DNA from 2 places in the Enemella evansiae genome. Region 1 is predicted to be linked to the other one. Evidence: predicted binding sites of a transcription regulator. Region 1 holds the regulator's gene; the other holds the start of a gene.

What was found. The regulator HrcA, encoded in region 1, represses chaperone genes, less so after heat shock. The targets are predictions, from matches to a motif close to TTGGCACTCGNNNNNNNCGAGTGCCAA.
Region 2: groL (chaperonin GroEL) is a predicted target of HrcA. The motif match lies at 3,064-3,090, and genes of this name have one in related genera.

Annotation. Positions count from the first base shown of each region.
Region 1 covers NZ_SNXA01000008.1:66,384-73,915, forward strand. The annotation lists gene hemW (radical SAM family heme chaperone HemW) at 1-109, shown strand, start outside; gene C8D81_RS00895 (DUF3097 domain-containing protein) at 235-1,095, shown strand; gene C8D81_RS00900 (hypothetical protein) at 1,230-1,436, opposite strand; gene C8D81_RS00905 (LacI family DNA-binding transcriptional regulator) at 1,436-2,476, opposite strand; gene C8D81_RS00910 (inositol monophosphatase family protein) at 2,599-3,384, shown strand; gene C8D81_RS00915 (hypothetical protein) at 3,363-3,989, shown strand; gene C8D81_RS00920 (MBL fold metallo-hydrolase) at 3,991-4,827, opposite strand; gene hrcA (heat-inducible transcriptional repressor HrcA) at 4,912-5,925, shown strand; gene dnaJ (molecular chaperone DnaJ) at 5,941-7,110, shown strand; gene C8D81_RS00935 (16S rRNA (uracil(1498)-N(3))-methyltransferase) at 7,112-7,532, shown strand, end outside.
Region 2 covers NZ_SNXA01000014.1:50,022-57,553, forward strand. The annotation lists gene C8D81_RS19190 (hypothetical protein) at 1-119, opposite strand, end outside; gene C8D81_RS19195 (hypothetical protein) at 187-843, shown strand; gene C8D81_RS19200 (hypothetical protein) at 857-2,167, shown strand; gene C8D81_RS19205 (hypothetical protein) at 2,178-2,957, shown strand; gene groL (chaperonin GroEL) at 3,202-4,824, shown strand; gene C8D81_RS19215 (DUF389 domain-containing protein) at 4,928-5,887, shown strand; gene C8D81_RS19220 (dipeptidase) at 5,904-6,914, shown strand; gene C8D81_RS19225 (DUF2975 domain-containing protein) at 7,080-7,532, opposite strand, start outside.

The DNA of each region.
Region 1 (7,532 bases):
CGACTCGGTGGTCACCCGCGGCCTGGCCGAGGTGCGCGGTGAGCGCCTGGTCCTCACCCTCGACGGCCGCCTGCTCGCCGACGGCGTCGTCCGCGACCTCATCGACTGACGAAATAGGACTTTGTCAGCAGTTATCGCCGCTCCCAGCGCGAAACACGGGCGGATCGGTCCCAAGAGATCGGCTCTGCGGCGTGGATCCGAGCCGCGGGGCCGTCCCCCGCGTATGGTCGCCGGGTGCCTTCCCACGATCGCTACTCGGCTGATGTCCTGAAACCCGGCTGGCAGAAGGCCGGGAAGAAGCAGTCCCGCGAGCTCGCCGTCGAGCGGGACCTGGTGCTGGAGGACCCGACAACCGGATTCTGCGGCGCCGTGGTGCGCTGGGAGAACGGCGTCGTGGTCCTCGAGGACCGGCGGGGCAAGAAGCGCAGCTTCCCGCTCGGCCCCGGCCTGTGGCTGGAGGGCGAGCCGGTCAACCTGGTCGTCGGGAAGAAGCAGGCCCCGCCGAAGGCGCTCACCCACACCGCCTCCGGCTCCCGCCGCGGTACGCCGACCAGGCAGGCGAAGGTCGCGCTGCCCAGCCGGATCTACGTCGAGGGCCGCCACGACGCCGAACTGGTGGAGAAGATCTGGGGCGATGACCTGCGCCACGTCGGCGTCGTCGTCGAATACCTCGGTGGCATCGACGACCTGCCCGAGATCGTGGCGAAGTTCGCCCCCGAACAGGGCCGCCGGCTCGGCGTACTCGCCGATCACCTGGTGCCCGGCAGCAAGGAGCAGCGGATCGCCGACGAGGTCGCCCGCGGCAGGTACGCCGAGTGGGTCTTCGTCACCGGCCACCGGTTCATCGACATCTGGGCGGCCATCAAACCCGAACGCGTCGGGCTGAAAGCCTGGCCCGACATCCCCCGCGGTACCGACTGGAAGTCCGGCATCCTCGACCACCTCGGCCTGCCGCACCGCAACCAGACCGACATCGCGAAGGCCTGGCAGCTGCTGCTGGGCAAGGTGAACTCGTGGTCCGACCTCGATCCCAAACTGCTCACCGAGGTGGAGAAGCTGATCGACTTCGTGACGCTTGATCACCAGGGCGGCTGAACGCTCATCGAGTAGGAGACCCGGCGGAGCTTGCGGAGCCGGGCTCCGTGTCGAGATGACTCGGCTTCATCTCGACACGCGACCCATTGCTCCGCAAGCTCCGCATGGGTCGCTACTCGATGAGCGGGGGGAGGTCAGTTGGGGCTGGGGATGCAGCGCGGGGCGGGACGCGGCTCCACCCGTACCGCCAGGGTGATGCTGGCCTGGCCGGCGCGACGCAGCGCGGCGGCGAGCATGATCCGCCAGCGGTTCGGTTCCGGCTCGGGTACCACCGGTGCGGTGGGCAGGGCCGAGGTGTTCTGACGCAGCGCCTGCTGCGTACCGGGGGTCGTCCACATCATCATGAGTTCCTCTCGTTCGCGGGGCCGGTGGTACGCCGGACCTTCACTTCGGTGGGCAGGATCACCTGCCGTGGTTGACGTTTCGGGTCGAGCAGCAGCTTGCCGACGAGCTCGCCGCGCTCGGTGATCGGCTGGGCCAGGGTGGTCAGGCCGGCGGGGCCGGCCGCGGGGATGTCGTCGAAGCCGACGATCGACAGCTCTCGTGGCACGTCGACCCCACGCTCGCGGGCGGCATCGAGGACGCCGAGTGCCATTACGTCGCTGACCCCGACGATCGCGGTCGGCCGGTTCCGCTGGTCCAGCACCCAGCCGCCCGCGCGGTAACCGGTGTCGTGGGCGTTCCAACCGGCGTCCACCAAGGTCACCTCGGCGCCGTCCAGGCCGGCGATCAGGCCGTGGATCCGGGCCCAGAAGTGCTCGGAAAGCCGGTCCACCGCGATCACCTCCACCGGGCCGGCGTGGTCGTGGAAGTCCAGCACGATCGCGACCCTGCGGTGCCCCAGTCGAGCCAGCTGCTCACCCATCATCCGTCCGCCGGCGAAGTCATCGAGGCCGATGTGATCGATTGCCGGATCGTCGCAAACCGAAGAGACGAAGGGAATCTCGCGCTGAGTGGCGATCTCCTGCACCTGCTGGGCCTGGCTCCGGGTCAGGCAGACATCGGCCAACCCGTCCACCGGCGTACGCCGCAGCACGTCGACGTCGACCTCACGGTCACCGGCCTTGAGCGGAATCAGCAGCAGCCCGGACCCGACGTCCTCGACGGCACCGCCGAGTCCGGCCAGGAACATGCTTGCGAACGGATCGGAGAAGGCGTGGGAAAGGCTGTGGTTGTAGAGCACTCCGAACGAGCCGGTACGCCCGCTGCGCAGGTTCCGCGCGGTCGGGTTCGGGCCGGGATAGCCGAGCCGCTTCGCGGTCTCGAAGACCCGCTCCCGCAACTCGACGGAGAGCTGGTCGGGCCGGTTGTAGGCGTTGGAGACCGTGGCGGGGGAGACCCCGACCTCGGCGGCCACCGACTTCAACGTCGCCTTCGGCATGACGACCACTCCCTCCCTGAAGACTGCTCTAAATCGATCTAGTAAAACGATACAGATGATCCGGGAGGGCCGCAACCCGAACAGCCACATTCCTCTCGACCCGGATGCGGCAGGCTGGGGGCATGGCGATGACGACCGACGCGATGCTGGACCTGATCAAGGAGACCGCTGAGCAGGTGATCCGGCCCCGCTGGCGCGCGCTCTCCTCCGGCGACATCGCCGAGAAGAACCCGGGCGACTTCGTCACCGTCGCCGACCAGGAGGCCGAGGTGCTGCTCACCGAGGCCCTGCTGAAGGCGTACCCGGAGGCCCTGGTCGTCGGCGAGGAGGCCACCGCCGCCGACCCGGCACTGGTCAACGGGCTCCGCGAGGCCGAGCACGCGTTCGTCGTCGATCCGGTCGACGGCACCCGCAACTTCGTCGAGGGCACCGCCGACTATGCGGTGATGATCGGTGAGGTACGCGCGGGTGAGATCGTCCGCGGCTGGATCTGGCAGCCCGAGCATGACGCGGCGTGGGTGGCCGAGCGCGGCGCCGGTACCTACCGCAACGGCGAGCGGGTGACCCGGCGCGCGCCCGATCCGGAGTTGCTGCACGCCGAGACCTCGATGCGCAGCCTGCGCCGCAGCGCCACCCCGCCGCAGATCGCCGAGCTCGCCTGGACCGCGTTCAGTTGCGGGATCGACTACCCGAAGCTCTGCGCCGGCGGTAACGACGTCCTCGTCTACCGCGCGATCAAGCCCTGGGACCACATCCCCGGCGCCCTTCTCGTCCGCGAACTCGGCGGCGTCGCCCGGCTGATCAACGGCCAGGACTACCAGGGACAGACCGAGGGCGGTCCACTGGTGGTCGGCGTCGACGAGCCCGCCTGGCAGGTCGGCGCCGAATGGGTCGCCGGCGCCCGGTGATCGACCGCTTCACCGGCCGGATCCTCGGCGCCGGCAGTACCAGCGGGCTGCGTCTGGTGATCGGTGACTGGGCATCGTCCCCGCTGGGCTCCTTCACCGATGTGATGGTGGCGACGCCCGAGGACCGGCGGCTGCTGCTCGCACCGACCAACGAGGTGGCCGACTACGTGTCGGATACCTATCGGTTCGACGAGGTGGTCGTCGTACCGGTGGAGTTGTCGGTGGCCGCCGATCGGTGGCGGCTGACGGCCGGCGACCTGGCCTGCCGGTTGCGGCTCGGCGGTCGCACCGCGGCGGGCAGGCTGTTGCACGCCGTGCCCGACGCGATCGAGCGGAGCCGTGGATTTGCCACGATCGCCGACCCGATCGCCCGGCGGATCTTTCCCGGTGTACGCACCAGGGGCAGCGCCGGCGGCGGGCGGCGCGAGTACTACGGCGCGCATGACCAGCATCGGGTGATCGAGTTGGCCGGTAGTTGGCGGGGCCGGCCACTGGGGGAGTTGGCACCGGTCGATCCGGCGCCGCGGTTCGGTTTCAGCTCCACTCCGGTCGAGCCGTGTCTGACCCGGGTGACGACGACGATCGTGCGCGGGGGTGGGGGCTAGGTCAGTGATCGCCGGCCAGCGGGAGGCGGGTGCGTACGCCGTCGGCGGCCAGTTCGGCGTACGCGGTGCGCACCCCGGCCTCGACGCGGGCCCAGTCGAAGGGCCACTCGCCCTCCGCCTCGGCCCGCTCCAGGCGTACGCCCGACCGCACCAACCGCTCCGCCTCGGGCGGCAGGGACGCCAGCGCGGCCAGCTGGCGCACCAGGAAGTCCAGATCGACCACCGCGCCGTGACCGGGCACGATCACCGTGTCCGGACGAACCATGCCGAGCACCATGTTCAGCACCTCCGGCCAACCGCGCGGGGAGGACCGCGGACCGAACCAGGGTGCCGGTTCCTCGACCAGATCGCCGGTGAACAGCACCCCGGCCGACGGCACGTTCACCAGCACATCGCCCTCGGTGTGCGCCGCGCCGAGATGCAGCAGCTCGACGACCACCCCGCCGAGGTCGATCGCCGCGGCCACCGAGAACAACCGCTCCGGCACCCGCAGCTCATCGACCGCCACTCCGAGCGACTCGGCCTCGACCAGGGTCTCGGCATCGGAGACCCGCTCGGCCAGCGACTCGTGCCCATAGGCGGTCACACCCTCGATGCCGGCCAGTCCGAACCAGTGATCCCGATCGGCATGGGTGATCACCACCCCGACCAGCGGCTTGTCGGTCACCTCGGCGACCTTCGCGGCCAGCGCCCGGCCCTGGGCTGGGGTCGAACCGGTGTCCACCAGCACCGCGCCGGTCTCCCCGGCGATCAGGCCGATCGTCACCGCATCGGGCTCGGCGACCAGTCGCCAGACGCCATTCGCCACCGGCTGCCACTCGCCCTCACTGTGGTTCATACGAGCTAGACTGGCACTCGCGCCGGATGAGTGCCAAACTCCGGTGTTCGGCGATCGGGCCAACAGGGACGCAGGAGGTGGATGATGCTCGACGAACGCAAGCTGCAGGTGTTGCGGGCCATCGTCACCGACTACGTGTCCAGCCGTGAACCGGTGGGTTCCAAGGCGCTGGTGGACCGCTACGACCTCGGGGTGTCGCCGGCGACGGTGCGCAACGACATGGCGGCGCTGGAGGACGAGGGCTACATCGCGCAGCCGCACACCAGTGCGGGCCGGATCCCGACCGACAAGGGCTACCGGCTCTTCGTCGACCGACTGGCCGGGCTCAAGCCGCTGTCGGCGGCCGAGCGGCGCGCCATCCAGACCTTCCTCTCCGGGGCGGCCGATGTGGACGAGATCGTCGCCCGCACGGTACGCCTGCTCGCCCAGATCACCCAGCAGGTCGCCATCGTGCAGTACCCGGTGCTGTCGGCGACCACGCTGCGGCATGTCGAGGTGGTCTCGCTGACCCCCGATCGGGTGCTGCTGATCGTGATCAACTCCGCCGGTCGGGTGGAGCAGCGCACCGTCGAGCTGCCCGGACACACCGAGGAGCAGCTGTCGGTGCTCAAGACCCGGCTCAACGAGGCCGTGCTCGGTCGTGCCCAGGCCGAGGCCGCCAACGAACTGAGCCGGTTGAGCAGCGCGGTCGGACCCGAGGACCAGGCGACCACCCAGGTCGCCATCGCCGCGGTGCTGGAGATCCTCGGCTCGGGCACCGCGACCCGGGTAATGGTCGGTGGGGTGCCCAACCTGACCCGGCTGGGCGACTTCAACAGCACCGTGCAGCCGGTGCTGGAGGCGCTCGAGGAACAGGTGGTGCTGTTGAAACTGCTGGATGAGAGTGTCAGCGCCGATGATGTGACCGTACGCATCGGCCGTGAGAACGACTACGCCCCGCTGCAGACCACCTCACTGGTGGCCTCGGCATACGGCAGCCATGACGATGTCTGGGCCTCCATGGGCATCGTCGGTCCGACCCGGATGGACTACCCCTCAACGATGGCGACGGTGCGTGCCGTGGCGCGCTACGTCGGTCGATTCCTCAGCGAAGGATGACAAGAAATTCCAACGATGACTGACTACTACGAGGTCCTCGGCGTCGCCCGCGACGCCTCCACCGACCAGATCAAGAAGGCCTATCGCCGGATGGCGATGCGCTATCACCCCGACGTCACCAGCGAGGACGGCGCGGCGGAGAAGTTCCGGCAGGTGCAGGAGGCCTACGACGTGCTCGCCGACGAGCGCAAGCGCAGCATCTACGACCGCGGTGGCGATCCGTCGGGGCGGGCGAGTGCGGGCTTCGGCGGCGCCGGTGGGTTCGGCGATTTCGGTGGTGCCGGCTTCGACTTCACCAATCTGGTCGATGCGATGTTCGGCCAGCAGGCCTCCCGCGGCCCGCGGTCGCGGGTACGCCGCGGCCAGGACGCGCTGATCCAGCTCGAGCTGGAACTGCACGAGGCGGCCTTCGGCGTCTCGCGGGCGATCTCGATGGAGACCGCCGTGCTCTGCCCGGTCTGCCAGGGCGCCGGCGCGGCCGAGGGCTCCAAGCCCGAACAGTGCCGCACCTGCCACGGCCGCGGCGATGTCACCCAGATCCAGCGATCCTTCCTCGGCGACATCCGGACCAGTCAGCCCTGCCCGACCTGCCGTGGCTACGGCACCGTGATTCCCAACCCCTGCGGCGAATGCGACGGCGAGGGGCGGATCCGCGCACCCCGCGAGATCACCGTGAAGATCCCGGCCGGCGTCGATTCCGGCAACCGGATCCATCTGGCCTCCCAGGGTGAGGTCGGCCCCGGCGGCGGGCCCGCCGGCGACCTCTACGTCGAGCTGATCGTCGCCGACCATCCGCTGTTCAAGCGCAACGGCGACGACCTGGAGATGGTCGCCAAGATCCCGATGACCGCCGCCGCGCTCGGCACCGAGCTGGACATCCAGACCCTGGAGGCCGACCAGCCCGACGCCGATCCGCAGGAGGCGACGGTACGCCTCAAGGTGCCGGCCGGTACCCAGTCCGGGACCCGGCTCACCATCGACGGCCGCGGCATCCCGCAGCTGCGTGGCCGGGGCCGCGGCGACCTGGGTGTCACCCTGCTGGTGCAGACCCCGACCAAGCTGACCGAGCAGCAGCGCGAGCTGTTGCGGAACCTTGCCGAGCTCCGGGAGGAGACCAAGGTCGAGGCCCAGGTGCACAAGCGCGAGAAGGGCCGCTTCGAGCGCTTCTGGGAAGCGCTGCGCTGAGGTGACCCGACCGCTCTTCCTGACCGACCTGGCCGACCCGCTGCCCACCCCGGGCAGCGGCGTACGCCTCGGTGGTGGCGAGGGGCGGCATGCGGCGGTGGTCAAGCGGATCACCGCCGGGGAGGAGATCCTGCTCGCCGACGGGTCCGGTCGCGGGTTGATCGGTGAGGTGACCGCCGCGGACAAGCAGGGTCTCGACGTGACCGTGCGCGAGCTGCTGGCCGTACCGCCGCCCGCGCGCCGGCTCACCGTGGCGCAGGCGTTGGCCAAGGGGGATCGCGGCGAGCTCGCGGTGGAGATGATGACCGAGGTGGGGGTCGCCGAAATCCTTGCCTGGCAGGCGTCCCGCTCGATCGTGAAGTGGACCGGGGAGCGCGGTGCCAAGTCGTTGCGCAAGTGGGCCAGCACCGCGCGCGAGGCCA
Region 2 (7,532 bases), on a different contig from region 1:
CGCGCGCCGCCGAGCAGGGCGATACCGACCCCGAGCGGGGTGGACAGGTTCACGAAGTTCAGCAGCCAGCGCAGGCCGCCGCGGGGGCGCGGGAGGAGTTTTTGAGTATCCCGGCTCACGGTCTGAGTATCGCAGGGTGCTCGCGCTGGCCCCGCCCGGTGACACCGTTGTGGCAAGGAGGACCAGATGAGCCCACAGGATCCCATGCAGCAGCTGGAGCAATCGCTCGCCGAGCTGCACCAGTTGACCGCGAAACTGAAGGTCGTCAGCCAACCCGGTGAGGGGCACGACCCCGCCGGTGTGGTGACCGCCGCGCTGGACGCCGAGCAGCGGCTGACCGCGATCACGGTCGCGGCGAAGTGGCAGGAGAAGGTCGAACCGGATGCGCTCGCGCAGGCGGTGCAGGCAGCGATCAGTGATGGGATGGTGCAGTCCTTCGGCGGCGCCGACCAGCCCGAGGTGGCGGAGTCGGGGGAGCCCGAGATCACTCCGGCGATCCGCGACGAGGCGCAGGAGATGGTCGCCGAGCGGACCCGCTATTTCGACGCGGCGGTCGCGAGCGGGGATCAGGACGCCCTGCTGGCGCAGTTCAACCAGGCGATGGCGCAGTTCGACCGGATCGCCGCGGATCTCGAGCGGCGGGCGAACGAGGGCGCGCGGGTGGAGTACTTCAACAACTCCCGGCGCGCGTCGATCGTCTACGAGTCGGGCTTTCCGGTCGAGGTACGCCTGGACCGCAACTGGGTACGCGGGCTGAGCGGCAACACGATCACCACGGCCTTCGCCGAGATCCTCGAGCAGGCGGCCGAGCAGCGCCATCAACTGAGCAACTTCGGACAGTGAGCGGAGCGGGGAGATGACGACCGAGAGCAACGAGACCGACTACTGGTCGGGGTACGCCGGGGAGGGCGATGCGCCGATGGTGCAGCCGCCGGCCTCGGACACGCTGGACGAGGCGGGCCCGGCGTCGGACCTGCTGAGTGCGCCGGAGGACGCCCAGCAGGCGCCCGTCGACGACGCGGTCCTCGAGGAACAGCAGCTCCAGCAGGATCAGGTGGTCACCGAGACCGAGATCGGCACGAGCACCGAGGCGGTCGGCGATCAGGCGGTGAACCTGTCACCGGCACCGGCGCACAAGGAACGCCAGGATCCGGTGGTCGAGGTGCCGCCGGAGCACCAGGACATCAGTTCCGACACCACGCTCGCCGATGAGGAGGTCGGCGTGCTCGCTGACGGTGGGGTGGTCGACACCCGAGGCCAGGACACCGTGATCACCACCAACGGCGGGGTGCAGGTCACCCGGAAGGCCGACGGCTCGGTCACCGTCGATGCCGACATCAGCAACAACGACACTCCGGGTGCGGAGAGCGACGACGTCTCCGAACTGAACGGCGACGGCGTACTCATGACCGAGGACGGCACCAAGGTCCAGACCGACGGCGACAAGGTGACCGTCACCCAGCTCGACGGCACCCGGTTCGTCATCACCCCCGACGGCCAGGTCGAGGTCGACCTGTCCGATCGCAAACCGGACCCCGACGGCGGCAAGGATGCCGGCCAGGGCGAGGACGCGGATTCCGACGGCAAGGGCGACGAGGACAAGGCCGAGGACGAGGAAGACAAGAAGGACGACAAGGACGCCGAGGACGAGCAGGACTCGGGCGGCGGTGGTGGCAACACCGGTGGTGGCGGTGGCAACCAGGGCGGCGGTGGCGGCAACCAGGGCGGCGGTGGCGGCAACCAGGGCGGTGGCCCCGGTACCAACACGCCCCCGACCACGCCGCCCCCCACCACTCCGCCCCCGACCACTCCGCCCCCGACACCGACCCCGCCGACGAACCCGCCGGACGAACCCGGAGGGCCCAAGGAGGACACGCAGTTCAACACCGGGGACATGCGGGAGGACGCGAAGACCTACGCCGACCGGGCCAATCGGGCGGCCGGTATCGCCAAGACCTTCGGCTCACTCAAGAGCGGTGTCCCGTCCTGGGGCCTCTGGTTCGCCGCGGCCGGGCCGTACGGCGAGGCGATCGATCGCTGCGTGACCATCTATACCGACGCGGAGAAGGCGCTCGACCGGATGTCGGAGAAGCTGACCCAGACCGCGACCCAGTACGACCAGACCGAGATGCAGAACCAGCAGCAGGCGACCAGGACGGAGCCCTGAGATGACCTACATGGCAACAGAATCCCAAGACGGCGGGGCGACGGACGGTGTGCTCGCCAAGGAGTGCGATACCGGACCGCTGGGTGTCATGGTCGACGGTGTGGTCGCTGCGGTCGAAGTGCTGCAGACGATCTTCAACGGCGTGATGAACACCGTGCAGACGGCGATCGACTGGGCCAACAAGATCACGCTCGGCGTGATCCCCTGGCTCGACGACGTGCTTGCCGCCTGCCGCAAGGGGCAGGAAGCCGTCAACAAGGCCTATGACATCTATCAGCAGGCGCTCCAGGGCCTGGTGGCGCCGTGGTACATCAAGTGCATCGGTGAGAAGATCCGTGACGGCATGGGTCCGCGGACCGCCGACTTCGCCGAGTCCCTGGACCCGAGCCAGCTCAAGTCGAAGGAATCCTGGCAGGGTGCGGGCGCCGAGGCGTTCTTCAAGGCCGCCGACAAGCAGCAGGCCGCTGCCGGAGAAGCCAAGGGTGGCGTACTCACCTTCGGCGGTTCGATGGTCAAGCTGGGCGACTCCGGCATCACCGCCACCTATACCTTCCTGGTGGCGATGAGCTTCGCCGCGGTCGGCCTCGGGCTGGCCATCGGGAAGATGGCCGCGGTGCCCGCCGGTACCGCGATCGGGGCGGCCGAGATCATCGGCCTGATCGCAGCGATCGTCGCCACCATCAAGGTCTTCGTCGACCTGGTGAACTCCTTGGCCAGCCAGGCCCGCGAGTTCACCTCGGCGGTCGCCACCGTCCCGATGCAGGGCACCTGGCCGGCCGCCACGGTCTGAATCAGGCGTACCCCACCGGGCGGTCCCGACGAACCCGACGTCGGGATCGCCCGGTTTCGTCTGCCCGGATTGTTTGCACTCCACCGGTGAGAGTGCTAAACATGACTTAGCACTCGGTACGCCCGAGTGCCACCGTCAAGTCCGGTGAGGCACCCACGGGTGTCGTCCGTCGCGGGCATCGTCTTGGCGCATCACAGACAACCATGGGGCGTACGCCCCCGATGCGGGAGGACTCCCGGAACACATGGCAAAACTGATTGAGTTCAACATCGAGGCTCGCCGCGGTCTCGAGCGGGGCATGAACGTCCTCGCCGACGCGGTGAAGGTGACCCTCGGCCCCAAGGGCCGCAACGTCGTGCTGGAGAAGAAGTGGGGCGCCCCCACGATCACCAACGACGGCGTGTCGATCGCCAAGGAGATCGAGCTCGAGGAGCCGTACGAGAAGATCGGCGCCGAGCTGGTCAAGGAAGTCGCCAAGAAGACCGACGACGTCGCGGGCGACGGCACCACCACCGCGACCGTGCTGGCCCAGGCGATGGTGCGCGAGGGTCTGCGCAACGTCACCGCCGGCGCCAACCCGATGGGCCTGAAGAAGGGCATCGAGAAGGCCACCGCCGCCATCAGCGAGGAGCTGCTGGGGATGGCCACCGACATCGAGACCGAGCAGCAGATCGCTGCCACCGCGTCGATCTCCGCCGCTGACGAGACCGTCGGCAAGATCATCGCCGAGGCGATGGAGAAGGTCGGCAAGGAGGGTGTGATCACCGTCGAGGAGTCCAACACCTTCGGGCTGGACCTCGAGCTGACCGAGGGCATGCGCTTCGACAAGGGCTACATCTCGGGCTACTTCGTGACCGACACCGAGCGCATGGAGACCGTGCTCGACGATCCCTACATCCTGATCGCCAACTCCAAGATCTCCAGCCTCAAGGATCTCCTGCCGGTGCTGGAGAAGGTCATGCAGTCGGGCAAGCCGCTCGTCGTGATCGCCGAGGACGTCGACGGTGAGGCCCTGGCCGGCCTGATCGTCAACAAGATCCGCGGCACCTTCAAGTCCGTCGCCGTGAAGGCCCCGGGCTTCGGCGACCGCCGCAAGGCCATGCTCGGTGACATCGCCATCCTCACCGGTGGCCAGGTCATCTCCGAGGACGTGGGCCTGAAGCTCGACGCCGTCACCCTGGAGCTGCTGGGCACCGCCCGCCAGGTCCGCGTGACCAAGGACGAGACCACCATCGTCGACGGCGGTGGCGAGGCCGACGAGATCCAGGGGCGGGTCAAGCAGATCCGCAACGAGATCGAGAACAGCGACTCCGACTACGACCGCGAGAAGCTGCAGGAGCGGCTGGCCAAGCTGGCCGGCGGCGTTGCGGTGATCAAGGTCGGTGCGGCCACCGAGGTGGAGCTCAAGGAGCGCAAGCACCGCATCGAGGACGCCGTGCGCAACGCCAAGGCGGCCGTCGAGGAGGGCATCGTGCCCGGCGGTGGCGTGGCCCTGCTGCAGGCGACCAAGAAGTTCGACCTGGCCCAGCTGAACGGTGACGAGCTGATCGGCGCCAAGATCGTCATCGAGGCCTGCTCCGCTCCGCTGCGCCAGATCGCTGCGAACGCCGGCCTCGAGGGCGGCGTGGTGGCCGAGAAGGTGGGCTCGCTGCCCGCCGGCGAGGGCCTCAACGCGGCCACCGGCGAATACGTCGACATGATGAAGGCCGGGATCATCGACCCGGCCAAGGTGACCCGGTCGGCGCTGCAGAACGCGGCCTCGATCGCGGCCCTGTTCCTCACCACCGAGGCCGTCATCGCCGACAAGCCGGAGAAGGCTCCGGCCATGCCGGCCGGTGGCGACGAGATGGGCGGCATGGGCTTCTGAGTCCGTACGCCTGAGGCGCGCCGATGGCGCGCCGCCGAGCGACACCGCGGAGGCGGTCCCCGAACGGGGGCCGCCTCCGCCGCGTTTCGGGCACGATGGACCCATGCTGGTTCATCTGCGGCTCGTGGTGCCCGCCGAGTTGAGCACCGATGTGCGCGACCTCCTGGTGGATGACCGCCGCACCACCAATGTCACCGTGCAACCGGGTGCCTCGGTCGATCCGCCGGGCGACCTGATCGAGGCCGATGTGGCGCGCGAGGCCGCCGATGACATCTTGGCCAGCCTGGACGACCTCGGCCTCGACCAGGTCGGCGGGATCTGCGTCAGCGAACCGAGCGCCACGCCGTTCGCGGCCGCGATCCAACTGGAGCACAACGCCCATGGCGAGCCCGACGACGGGGTCATCTGGGATGTCGTGCTGCAGCAGGCGGAGAGCTCCTCGCGAGCCAGTTGGTCCTTCTACGCCTTCCTGGTGCTGGCCACCGCATTGGCCGCGGTGGCCGTGCTCACCGACGCGCCGATCATCGTGGTCGGCGCGATGGTCGTCGGCCCCGACTACGGCGTGGTGGCCGCCATCTGCGCCGGGATCGCGCTCGGCCGGCCGAAGCTGGCGGGCCGCGCCACGGTCACCCTGCTGCGCGGATTCGCGCTCAGCATCGTGCTCGTGGTGGCGGTCGCGCTGGTCGCCCGGCTGACCGGGGCGATCACACCGGCGGATCTGCTGCGACCGCGGCCGCTGACGGCGTTCATCTGGCACCCCGACTGGTGGTCCTTCGTGGTCGCGATCCTGGCCGGTACCGCCGGTGCGCTGGCGATGACCTCGGCGAAATCCAATGCCCTGGTCGGGGTGTTCATCTCGGTGACCACGGTGCCCGCCGCCGGCAACCTGGCGGTGGCCCTGGCGCTCGGGGTGGTCAGCGAGATCACCGGATCGCTGCTCCAGCTCGGCATCAATGTCGCCGGGCTGCTGATCGCCGGAGTGGCCACGATGATGGTGCAGAAGGTCACCCTGCGCCGGCACGGCCGGGCGGTGGAGAAAGTCGGCTCGGAAATCCTGCACTGACAGTAGAGTCGGGCGCATGACCACCCCGATCCCCATCGTCGACGGACACAACGATCTGCCCTGGGCGATGCGCAAGCACTGTCGTTACGACTTCGACGCCTGCGACATCGCCGTCGACCAACCCGCGCTGCAGACCGACCTGCCGCGGCTGCGCACCGGTGGCGTACGCGCCCAGTTCTGGTCGGTCTTCGTGCCCGGGGTGAAGGGCGAGGATCCCGTTGGCACAGGGGATTTCTTCGCCGACACCTGCGAGCAGATCGACGCGGTGCACCAGATGGTCGAGCGGTATGCCGGCGATCTGCGGCTGGTCACCACCGCCGACGAACTGGACGCCGTGCTGGCCGCCGGCCCGGACGCACCGATCGGGTCCCTGCTGGGCGCCGAGGGTGGGCACAGCATCGACAACTCGCTGGGCTGCCTGCGTACCCTGCACCGGCTCGGCGTGCGCTATCTGACTCTGACCCACAACCAGAACAACGAATGGGCCGACTCCGGCACCGATGAGCCGCGGCACGGCGGGCTGACCGACTTCGGCCGCGAGGTGGTCGCCGAGATGAACCGGCTCGGCATGATGGTCGACCTCTCGCACACCGCGCCGACCACGATGCGCGACGCCCTCGACGTGTCGACGGCGCCGGTGATCTTCAGCCACTCGTGCGCCCGGGCCGTGCAGGACCATCCCCGCAACGCACCCGACGACGTGCTGCAGCGGATGGCCGCCGGCGGGGGAGTGTGCATGGTCACCTTCGTCACCAAATTCCTTGCCGGTGAAGGGAATCCGGCACATCTTACCGATGTGGTGCGTCACATCGAGCACGTCCGTGAGGTGGCCGGGATCGAACACGTCGGCATCGGTGGTGACTATGACGGCACGACCCTGCTGCCGCCGGAACTGCCCGACGTCTCGCACTATCAGGAGTTGATGGCCGCGCTCGCCGATCGCGGGTGGAGCCGCGACGAGCTGGTCGCGCTCGGTTCGGGGAACATCGCCCGGGTCTTCCGTGCCGTCGAGGAATCCGCAGGCTGAGCGCGCCCTTCCGTTCGTCGAGCAGGGCGCGCAGCGCCCGTGTCGAGACGAACCCGTTCCGTACCGAACTCATCTCGACACGTCGGCCCTGCTCCGCTTCGCTGCGCAGGGCCGACTACTCGATGAGCGTGAGCCCCGAAAGCGTTTCGGGGCGGGCCTGACCCGTCAGCCGGCCGCCTCGAGTTGCGATCGCAGGGTGGTGGCCTGCAGCAACAGCCCCCGCAGGACCACCATCAGCAGCCAGAGCACGGTGATGACGGCGGTGATGAGGATCAGCAGCATCGGCATCCCGGGATCGTCGGCGTTCACTCCGACGACGACCAGCATGCCGACCACCACCAACCAGGCGGCGGCGATGGCAACGACGATCGCATCGACCCACTTCACCGAGGAATGGGTGAAGATCCGGTCCCGGCTGATCAGCGCCAGCAGTTGCCAGGTCGCGACCAGTGCCACCTGGGCGCACAGCACCAGGAAGACCGCGATGGCGGTCAGCGGCCAGCGCAGCTTCGCATCGTTCGGGTTCTGCGAGGTCTGGTATGCGATCCCGCCGGGCAGGGAGAAGAACTGGAAGACGAGCAGGATCGCGAACAGCACGACCAGGCACACCCGGAGCGC